Tunturibacter psychrotolerans: one gene and its partners. Each later gene encodes a partner of the first gene's protein in a complex. Links are inferred from orthologs where the notes say so. Each region holds a gene or a part of one and is shown on either strand. Other genes may lie near its edges.

Region 1 (3,229 bases):
CATACGCGGGAGAGCGCGCGGATGGCCGAGAGTGTTCTGGAGCGGCTGGAGTTGGATACCTATGAGAGCGGGCTGGTGGTGAATCTGATCGCGAATCACCTGGAGATGTCTGCTGCGCTGCGGAGAGATATCTTTGACGAGGAGACGGTGAGCGCGTTCGCGGGGAAGATGCAGACGCCTGAGGCTCTGCGGATGCTGACGTTGTTTACGTATGCGGATATCAATGCGGTTCATCCGGATGCGCTGACTCCGTGGAAGGCGGAAAATCTCTGGCGGCTCTATATCGCGACGGCGAATTATCTGGACCGGAGCGTGGATGATGAGCGGTTGGGAGCCCAGGAGGAGCGCGAGCTGGTGCATCGGGTGGTGGCGCTGCTGCCAGGGCAGAAGGCCGCGGTTCTGGAGTATCTGGAGGGTTTTCCTGAACGCTATGTGTTGACCAGAACTCCTGAGCAGGTGCGAACGCACTTCAAGATGGCGATGGGATTTGCGAGCGATCCGGTGCAGCTGGATTTTCGTTATGCGCCTGCGGTGAGCGAGTTGACGCTGGTGACGCGGGACAGGCCGCAGCTGTTTGCAACCATGGCGGGGGTGCTGGCGGCGTGGGGGATGAACATCGTTACCGCGGATGCATTCTCGAACCGGCAGGGCGTTGTGGTGGACACGTTCCGGTTCACGGACAGCTTTCGGACGCTGGAGATGAACGCTTCAGAACATGAGGCGTTTGTGAAGAGCGTGCATGATGTGATGACCGGGGCGGTGTCGGTGGAGAAGCTGCTGAGCGGAAGACGGAGAGGTAGGCGGAAGGCGCCACTCGTGGTGGTGGAGACGCGGGTGGAGTTCGACGACGAGGCTTCGTCGCACAGTACGCTGCTGGAGGTGGTGGCGCAGGACACGACGGGGTTGCTGCGTGCTTTGAGCCTGACGCTGGCGGCGCAGGGCTGCAATATTGAGGTGGCTCTGGTGGATACGGAGGGTGAGACGGCGATCGACGTCTTTTACCTGACGCGAAATGGCGCAAAACTGGATAGAGGCGAGGAGAAGCAGTTGCTCGAAGCCATGTTGCGGGCGATAGAGGATAACGCGCGCTAGATGAAATAAGCTGCGCGGACTGCTGTGAGGAGTTTTATATTAACGGTATGAGCACACCTAGCAGCGAAAACACGAGCAACGGCCGTCCGACAGGGACTCCGCAGAGGAACGATCGTTATATCTTTGGGACCCTCGACAGCTCCGCCAAAAACCATGAGAAGGTGACCGAGGTGAGCTGGGGGGAACAGCAGCCAGAGGGCATCGTGTTGGCTTCGATGGACGCTGCGATCAACTGGGTGCGAAAGAACTCTATCTGGCCGATGACCTTTGGTTTGGCATGCTGCGCGATCGAGATGATGTCGATGGGGGGGTCGCGGTACGACATTGCGAGGTTTGGGGCGGAGGTCTTTCGGCCGTCGCCTCGGCAGAGCGATCTGATGATTATTGCCGGGCGGGTTTCGCAGAAGATGGCGCCTGTGATCCGCCGGCTGTATGAGCAGATGCCGGAGCCGAAGTGGGTGATTTCGATGGGTGCCTGTGCGACCTCGGGCGGGGTTTTCAACAACTATGCCCTGCTTCAGGGGGTCAACCAGGTCATTCCGGTCGATGTGTACGTTCCGGGGTGCCCGCCTCGCCCGGAGCAGTTGCTCTACGCGATCACTCTTTTGCAGGAAAAGATCCAGCAAGAGCGCGGCAGTATGCGAAAAACCCTGAATTTGAGTTAACGCACCAAGAAAAGTGCGGTTTACTGGATGGGTTCCTCTTGCCCGCCTTAAGGGCGTTTTGCTTTTCTCGCTGGTAACCTATTGAAAATAGTGTCACCAAAGAGTATTTTTTTTCCCGGATGCATTAGCAACTGAAGTAAGCTGTAAGGAATCGAACCAACAAAACGATCCCTGTAGATGACGTGAAGGCTCGTAGAACGTAAGACTTGAGTGGAGGAACTCGTATGGTTTATCGCCCGTTTCGTAGTACACGCCGGTTTGTACTGGCTGCATGTGCAGTCGGCCTCGGAGCTGCCAGTCTCAGCGCGCAGACTTCCAGCACAGCCGCCCCGGTGGGGCCGAACCCTTCACGCGTCGATGTATTTCTTGGCTATTCGTACTTCGGCGCTCACGGCTCGGTAAAGCCGCAAGACATCAACTATTCGTCAATCGATATAGGTGCGATCGGCAGCGGCGCGTACTACTTTAACAAGTGGGTTGGCGGCGAGATCATGTTCGCGGCCCATCCTGACGGGAATAATGATGGCTTGTACGCGGCGTCCGCGGGACCAATCTTCCGTGCACCGCTGCAGAACTTCACGCTGTTTGCGCACGCCCATGCGGGCGGCGCTCGGTTGGGCGGACCCAACTCTGAAACGGGTGGGTATCACAACCCCTATCAGTGGGGACCAACCCTGACGGTCGGCGGCGGTATGGACTATGATCTGCCATTCTTCGACAATAAGTTTTCTCTGCGGTTGTTCCAGGCAGACTATCGCTACGTTCATGCGGATTACGGCCCACCAGTATTCCCTCCGACTGGTGGAGCGATCGGTGGACGAACGAACCTGGGCGGAGCTGAGTTGAGCACAGGCATTGTGGCTCACTTCGGTCATATCATTCCGCCTCCGCCGGTGACCTACTCCTGCGCAGTCTCTCCTGCCACGGTCTACCCCGGGGATCCGATTACGGTCACAGGAACACCGTTGAACCTGAACCCGAAGAAGACGGCGACCTACTCCTGGACAGCTGATGGTGGCACGATCTCGGGAACATCGACGACAGCCAACATCGACACGAAGTCGGCGAATCCCGGCACCTACACGGTAAAGGGCCACGTCACGGAAGGTGCGAAGCCTGGCGAGATGGCAGACTGCTCGGCCAGCTACACCGTGAAGCAGTTTGATCCTCCGACGGTAAGCTGCTCGGCGAACCCCTCCACGGTTGCTCCTGGAGATTCTTCGACCATCACCGCAACTGGTGTGAGCCCGCAGAATCGTCCTCTGACTTATAGCTACAGCGCGACGGCCGGCTCGGTCACTGGAAACACCTCGACCGCCACGTTGACCACGACAGGCGCAGCGCCAGGAACGATAACGGTGACTGCAAATGTGGTTGATGACAAGGGCCAGAGTGCTTCGTGCACGACGACGGTTACGGTGAATGCACCGCCGCCGCCGCCAGCACCGACAACCAGCCAACTCTGCTCGATC
Region 2 (3,438 bases), 1.4 Mb from region 1 along the record:
GCGGCCTCGCAGCCCGCTGGCCTTCATCTCGTTGATGATCCACTCCGGGCCCTTAGCGATGGCTTCCTGAACAGCCTTATAGCCATCGAGTTCAACATATTTGTCGATATCAGTGGCACCCAGGCCAAAGCGGCGGGAGACGATCTTTACTTCATCGGGATGCGAGACGAGTGTTGGCATTTACTTTACGTCCTTTCCCTGGCCGTCGCGATATATCTGGAAGAGGACATCAACCTTGTCGGTCGTGAGATTGTCATGGAAGTCGTAGTTGATCTGGATGGCGGGCGCCCAGGAACAGGCGCCAATGCACTCCACTTCTTCGAGAGAAAAGACGCCGTCTTGCGTCGTCTCTTTATGACCGATGCCGAGTTTATGTTTGCAGTGGTCAAGGATCTCGTAGCCGCCACGCAGCATGCAGGAGATATTGGTGCAGACTTGCACGTTGTATTTGCCTGCGGGTTTGGTGCGCAGCATGGAGTAGTACGAAAGCACGTTGCGAACGTCCAACTCAAGGATGCCGATACGCTCAGCGATTTCGGCGATGACTTCATCGGAGATATAGCCGACCTCGTCCTGCGCATAAAGCAGCATCGGGACGAGCGCCGAGCGCCTGAGCGGGTAGATGGTAACGAGTTTGTCGAAGCGGGCGGCCAGCTCCGGCGAAAAGATCGTATTGGCTATTTCACTCACTCTGCATCATCTCCCGCGCCAGCCGTTCGGCGGCAAGGTCCATCTCTTCGGCGACACCGTTCAGTTTAACCGTTCCATCTTCCTGCATGTTGAAGGTGGAACGACCACCGTCACTCATTTCCATCATCTCGTGCGTGAAACGAAGCCATCGGCTTGCCACACGAAGTGTAATCTCTTCAGCCCCAACTTCGACTACTGCGTGATGCGTGCTGTTCATTCCGTGGGCGGCGGCGTAGGAGCGAAGCAACGAAGCCCACGATGTCCAAAGTTCAGCTCTGAGGCGCGCTTCGAGCATCAGAGGTTAGCGGTCGATCTCGCCGAGAACGATATCGATCGATCCGATGACGGCTACAACGTCTGCAAGGAGACGGCCTTTGCACATGGTTTCAAGCGCCTGCAGCGTGGCGAATCCCGGGTTGCGCATATGGACGCGATAGGGCTTGGCGGTTCCGTCGGAGACGACATAGTAGTTCATCATCCCGTGTGGCGCTTCGACGGAGCTGGTTGCCTCACCAGCCGGAACTCCAAAGCCTTCGGTTACAATCTTGAAGTGATGGATGAGCGATTCCATCTGTGTCTTCATTTGTTCGCGATTGGGAAGAATGATCTTTGGCGCATCCGCGACGATGTGTCCTTCGGGGAGACCATCCAATGCCTGAAGGCAGATTTTGACCGACTCGCGGAACTCCTGCATGCGGACGATGTATCGCGCCCAGACGTCGCCAACATCGGAAACCGGCACGTTGAACTGGAACTTCTCGTAGCCGGAGTAAGGCATGTCGCGGCGGACGTCGAAGTCGACGCCGGAAGCGCGTAGAGGTGGTCCGGTCACGCCCAACGCAATCGCATCCGCAGCCGAAAGGTGGCCGACACCTTTGAGGCGATTTACCCAAATGGGATTCGTCTGCAGGAGGCCTTCGTACTCCTCAACGTGTGCGGGGAAGTTTTTAAGGAAGGTGCGAATCCTGTCGTAGATATCGCGCGGTGGCTCGACGCTAAGGCCCCCGACGCGGACATAGCTAGTCATCATGCGCTGGCCGGCAACTGCTTCGAAGATGCGCAGCAAATCTTCGCGTTCACGGAAGCAATAGAGGAATACGGTGAGCGCGCCGATGTCCATGGCGTGTGTGCCGAGCCAGACCAGATGCGACTGGATGCGGGTCAGTTCGTTGAAGAGGACGCGAAGATAGATGGCGCGCTCGGGAATCTCAAGGCCCAGCAACTTCTCCACTGCGAGGCAGTAGGCGAGATTGTTGGTCATGGGACAGAGATAGTCGATGCGGTCGGTCATGGGGACGACCTGCTGATAAAACTTCGCCTCGCAGGTCTTCTCGATGCCGGTGTGGAGATATCCGATGTCAGGGGCCATCCCGACGATGGTCTCGCCATCGACTTCGATCACCAGTCGGAGAACTCCATGGGTCGAAGGATGTTGCGGACCCATGTTGATGATCATGGTCTGGTCGCTGGGAGGAGGGTTCTGGCGATTCCGCGCGGAGTTGGCGATTAACTCGTCAATGCCCGGATTAACAGAATCAACTGGCGTCACTCCGGTGAGTTCTTCAACAGGGGGAGTCATTAGCGGTAGCCCTCCACGGGGTAGTCCTTACGTAAGGGATGCCCTTTCCAGTCTTCCGGCATCATGATTCGACGAAGGTTGGGATGGCCACTGAAGTGAACTCCGAAGAGGTCGAAGACTTCGCGCTCGTAGAAGTTAGCGGAGGGCCATACTGAAGTAATACTGTCGAGCGAGGGGGCGTCTCCGTCAAGTCGAACGACGAGGCGAACGCGCTGCTTCAACTTATGCGACAGAATGCTGTAAGAGATCTGAAAGCGCGGATCGGAGGGATACCAATCGACGGCGGTGACATCCTCAAAGAAGTTGTAACCAGCTTGCTGAACCGCTTTAGCGGCAGCGATGATATTCTCGCCAGCTACTGTGATGGTGAGTTCGGCTCGATCGAACTTGGCATCGGTTGCGAGATTGGCGAGAGCTTTAACCGCGGCGTTGTCGGGATGCGCATCGAAGACGGCCTGTTTGCCTTTAATGGCTGAAGCGGGATCGTACATTAGAGGTCCCCTTTATCGTTCGCCCAGTCCAGGATGCCTTTTTTCCAGACGTAGAACAGACCGACAGCAACGAAACCGAGGTAAACAAGCATCTCGTAGAAGCCGAACATGCGTGAGCCGGTGATAGCGGGCAACCGGCGGAAGATCACCGCCCAGGGAAGCATGAAGACAGCCTCGACGTCGAAGAGGATGAACAGCATCGCGACCATGTAGAAGCGCACCGTGAAGCGGCCGCGAGCGTCGCCCACCGGATCCATGCCGCACTCATAGGCTCCAGCCTTGGTGCGTGAATTTTTGTGTTTTCCGATGACAAAAGAGGCGCCCACCATGCCTACAGCGAGTCCGAGAGCGACCAGGACCTGAAGCACGAGTGGAAGGTAGTTCCAAATGTAGGGGTAACTGTACATGGCCATCTTCGACTCTAAGATTGCGGCTGGCAAGTGTCAAGCGATTGTCAGGGTTGTGTGCGGCTATCGAAGTAATGCTATGTACATATCGATCAGGCTATTACCGAAGAGCGCACTGACTAGTCCGCCCAGACAAAGAAAACTTCCAAAGGCGAGCTTCGAAGCTGCGTCTGCCCTGCCGCGCGCCAGAAGTACTGCTCCATAGACCGCTGCGGCGAGGGTTCCGAGGAAGAGGGAAAGAATCGCCGGCCAGAAGCCCAGAAAGGCCGCG
Region 3 (3,154 bases), 190 kb from region 1 along the record:
TTCCCTGCCAGATAGGTAAGGCAAAAGTTTTGCTGGTCAAGAGCGGTCTGCACCTGGACTACGATGGTCCGGCAACCCCAGTGAAAAAGCTGATGACCGAGATTGCGCAAACAGTTCGCCCCAAACTTTTCATCACAACCGGTACTGGCGGCGGCATCGGATCCGAAGTACTGTTGGGGGACGTTGTCATTGCAGGCGCCGTGCGATTCGACTGCCGTACGCAGTTCAAGAATGAGCCTTGGCACGAAGCGGTCTACTCTCCGTCAAAGTTACCTGCTGGCGCTCTCGCGGCCATTACGCCGTCACTCACTCAACCAAATGCCTCGCGCATTCCGAATGCCAGACCTACTCCAAAGATCTGGAGCTCCGCGAGCGATGCAATTGTCACAACCGACTTCTTCGCATTCGATGACTCCACGAACTTTTACAAGCTACAAGGTCTCGGGCAGGCCTGCGATATGGGCGATGCTATGGTCGCCAGCGCGCTACAGGGCATTCCGAATCTCTCCTGGCATGCCATTCGCAACGCGTCCGATCCCCAGATCCCTAATCCCACCAACAGCATCAAACAGGCCGGCGACGCAGCCGCTCAGATATATGCAAGATACGGCGGCTTGACGACCGCTGCCAGTGTCATCTCCACATGGGCCGTCATCCACTCCGCAACTCACTAGAGCGAGGTCATTCCGCGGTTCTAACGCTGATAGACCTCAGATTCCGCACCCAGCGCTGCGGCTTCTTGTCTTCGCTATTGATGAGCTTGAACTGCCCGTCTTCCCCCAACGGTTTGCCTCCCATGTTGGTCGCAACAATCACAGTGCCGTTGTGCTCTGATCCTTCAATCTCTGTAACTGAATACAGCACCCAGTACTTATCCGTCCCCTCCGCCACGAGATAGCTTCGCAGCATCTTCTGGTGGGTTGTTTTATCTACCGGCAGTCCGTACTTTGCGAGCAACGCCCCGAGCAAAACACCAGAGTACGTTTCGTCCACCTTGGTGTGCTCGTTGTGTACGGTTATTGTCGTTTGCGGCATCGCCGACAACTCAGCCAATGACAGCGTCGTGGCGCTGCCATCGATGGTCAGCACCAGGCTCGTTGAAGGCTGCGTAGGAGCGTGCTGATGCTCAGCCATCACCCCGGTCGGAATAGTCTGAGCGTGAGCCTCTGCGGCGCTCACTCCTGCAAAGCAAAGGCTTACCAGCAGCGGGGTTATCAGGGAGGCTCTTTTCATGGCTTCCAGCCTATAGCGGCTCCGTCGTATACTCAAGGCATGTCTATCGTCCGCGACGCCGCAGCCATTGCCAAGGGAATGAGCATCACGCTGAAGCAGGCCTTCCAGCCGACCGAAGTCGAGAACTATCCTGACGGCAAAGGCCCCATGCGCGGGGCGAAGTTCGAGGAGCGCTTCCGCGGCAAGCACCAGTTGCAGCGTGACGAGAACGGCCTTGAGAAGTGTGTCGCCTGCTTCCTCTGCGCCGCCGCCTGCCCTTCGAACTGCATCTACATCGAAGCCGCGGAGAACACTGAAGAAGTGCGTATCTCCTCTGCGGAGCGTTACGCTAAGGTCTACAACATCGACTACAACCGATGCATCTTCTGCGGCTACTGCGTCGAAGCCTGTCCCACCGACGCCATTACGCATGGCCACGGCTTCGAACTCGCCAGCCTCAATGCCACGACCCTTGTCATGCGCAAAGAAGACCTCCTCATTCCTGCTCCGATGCTTCCGGACGTTGTCCGTTCGGACAAGGATCAAGCCGAGATTCTCGCTTAAACCATTAGGATTAAGTTTGAACCAGCGACCAGTCTTTAGGGACTTGGTCGACTTCGACAGGCGCCAGCGCACCGCGCAACGAAGCAAGGACATCTAATGACAATGACCAGAGCCAATCAGCATCCTCTTGAAAAGATTATCGAGAGCCGAATTGCCATTATCGACGGAGCGATGGGAACGACGATCCGTACCTATGGCATGAAGGAGTCAGACATTCGCGGGGAGCGATTCAAAGACTCTACCAAGGATCTGTTGAACAATGGCGACCTCTTCTCCCTCACTCAGCCCAAGATGATCTGTGATATTCATCGCAGGTTCCTGGAGGCGGGAGCAGACATCATCGAGACCAATACATTTGGGGCGACCAGCATCACTCAGAGCGAATTCTTCGTGGACGATCCGCGGGAGCACGGTGGCCGGAAGGATCCCGAATTTTACCAGAAGATCATTGACGATCCAATGCTCAATAACCTCGCGTGGGAGATCAATGAGCAATCGGCCCTGCAGTGCCGAGAGTGGGCCGATCGTGTCGGTACCGCAACTTCGCGTCAGCGGTTCGTTGCGGGAGCCATCGGTCCGCTAACTGTGTCTCTCTCGAACTCGCCCGATGCCGATGATGCAGGATTCCGTGTAGTCACCTTCGATCAGGTCAAGGCCGCTTATGCGCAACAGGTGCGTGGCCTCATCGTGGGCGGCGTCGATCTTCTTCTTGTAGAGACGATCTTTGACTCGCTCAACGCCAAGGCAGCGCTCGTCGCCATTCGTGAAGTGTTCGATCTAGACGGCAAGGAACTTCCGGTAATGATATCGGCAGCGGTAGGGCGTGGCGGCGAGACGCTGATCTCGGCACAAACAACCGAAGCGTTCTGGAACGCAGTCGAGCACGTGAAACCACTGTCGGTTGGTCTCAACTGCTCACTTGGACCGGATCTGATGTATCCATTTCTGGAAGAGCTCTCAGAGAAGGCTGACGTAGCAATCTCCTGTTATCCGAACGCAGGTCTGCCGAATCCTCTCTCGGAAACTGGGTTCGATCTGGGGCCTCAGGATATGGCTCGTTATCTGGGCGACTTCGCGCGCGGTGGAATGATCAACATCGCCGGCGGTTGCTGCGGAAATACGCCCGAGCATATCGCTGCCATTGCCAAGGCGCTCGAAGGCATGGCTCCCCGACAGCTTAGTCGCCATAGGAGAGCAGCATGAGCGTGGTCGCCGAGCCGAAGCCGCTCCGTCTCTCCGGATCACAACCCTTTACCCAGCAGCCCGGCGTCTACATCATGATTGGCGAGCGGACCAATGTGGCAGGTTCGCCCCGGTTTGCCAAGCTGGTTAAGGAAGGCAAGTACGAGGAAGCCGTCAGCATCGCTCGGCAACAAGT

Evidence for each region.
Region 2: the proteins of RBB77_RS10765 (region 1) and nuoD are in contact, whole or in part, in a cryo-EM structure (PDB 6KHJ), measured with the Thermosynechococcus vestitus proteins. The link is inferred for Tunturibacter psychrotolerans from one-to-one orthologs. Residues at the interface, in WP_011056552.1 of Thermosynechococcus vestitus: Leu46, Met47, Tyr48, Thr50, Ala51, Cys52, Phe54, Ile55, Glu56, Ala58, Ala59, Ile61, Gly62, Ser63, Arg64, Phe65, Asn76, Pro78, Thr89, Thr91, Lys93, Met94, Ala97, Leu101, Met123, Phe124, Ser126, Asp127, Ser128, Tyr129; in WP_011057128.1 of Thermosynechococcus vestitus: Pro17, His18, His19, Pro20, Ser21, Met22, Val25, Arg27, Met29, Thr31, Ile38, Asp39, Cys40, Glu41, Pro42, Val43, Ile44, Gly45, Tyr46, Leu47, His48, Arg49, Gly50, Met51, Lys53, Ile54, Asn57, Arg58, Pro65, Tyr66.
Region 3: the proteins of RBB77_RS10765 (region 1) and RBB77_RS11535 are in contact, whole or in part, in a crystal structure (PDB 6I1P), measured with the Thermus thermophilus proteins. The link is inferred for Tunturibacter psychrotolerans from one-to-one orthologs. Residues at the interface, in WP_096411117.1 of Thermus thermophilus: Ala56, Arg57, Asn58, Asp59, Arg62, Phe63, Ala110, Ser113, Ser114, Gly115, Gly116, Met117, Asn119, Gln125, Asn126, Asp134, Val135, Tyr136, Val137, Pro138, Gly139, Cys140, Arg143, Glu145, Ala146, Ile148, Tyr149, Ala150, Met152, Gln153; in WP_096411123.1 of Thermus thermophilus: Val22, Thr23, Val24, Pro25, Tyr26, Pro27, Val31, Ala32, Leu33, Phe37, Pro64, Ala65, Asn94, Met95, Leu96, Arg97, Cys98, Ile99, Phe100, Phe119, Glu120, Met121, Ala122, Asp123, Tyr124, Glu125, Tyr126, Asp128, Leu129, Lys144.

Annotation. Positions count from the first base shown.
Region 1 is NZ_CP132942.1:2,587,503-2,590,731, forward strand. What follows is about bases 158-2,948. They hold RBB77_RS10765 (NADH-quinone oxidoreductase subunit B), read left to right. Parts: upstream 158-1,139; coding sequence 1,140-1,757; downstream 1,758-2,948. Other genes in these bases: glnD ([protein-PII] uridylyltransferase), read left to right, coding at 158-1,092; RBB77_RS10770 (OmpA family protein), read left to right, coding at 1,982-2,948. Outside these bases: more of glnD, read left to right, coding at 1-157; more of RBB77_RS10770, read left to right, coding at 2,949-3,229. UniProt on the Escherichia coli protein: NDH-1 shuttles electrons from NADH, via FMN and iron-sulfur (Fe-S) centers, to quinones in the respiratory chain. The immediate electron acceptor for the enzyme in this species is ubiquinone.
Region 2 is NZ_CP132942.1:3,955,952-3,959,389, reverse strand. Bases 131-3,130 are described here. They hold nuoD (NADH dehydrogenase (quinone) subunit D), read right to left. Parts: upstream 2,270-3,130; coding sequence 992-2,269; downstream 131-991. Other genes in these bases: RBB77_RS16505 (NADH-quinone oxidoreductase subunit A), read right to left, coding at 2,760-3,130; RBB77_RS16510 (NADH-quinone oxidoreductase subunit C), read right to left, coding at 2,269-2,760; RBB77_RS16520 (transcriptional regulator), read right to left, coding at 683-985; RBB77_RS16525 (NAD(P)H-dependent oxidoreductase subunit E), read right to left, coding at 181-690; nuoF (NADH-quinone oxidoreductase subunit NuoF), read right to left, coding at 131-180. Also shown: more of nuoF, read right to left, coding at 1-130; more of RBB77_RS16505, read right to left, coding at 3,131-3,167; RBB77_RS16500 (prepilin peptidase), read right to left, coding at 3,231-3,438.
Region 3 is NZ_CP132942.1:2,781,096-2,784,249, forward strand. Bases 309-3,024 are described here. They hold RBB77_RS11535 (NuoI/complex I 23 kDa subunit family protein), read left to right. Parts: upstream 309-1,272; coding sequence 1,273-1,776; downstream 1,777-3,024. Other genes in these bases: RBB77_RS11525 (hypothetical protein), read left to right, coding at 309-674; RBB77_RS11530 (hypothetical protein), read right to left, coding at 682-1,233; RBB77_RS11540 (homocysteine S-methyltransferase family protein), read left to right, coding at 1,879-2,979; metH (methionine synthase), read left to right, coding at 2,976-3,024. Outside these bases: more of RBB77_RS11525, read left to right, coding at 1-308; more of metH, read left to right, coding at 3,025-3,154. UniProt on the Escherichia coli protein: NDH-1 shuttles electrons from NADH, via FMN and iron-sulfur (Fe-S) centers, to quinones in the respiratory chain. The immediate electron acceptor for the enzyme in this species is believed to be ubiquinone.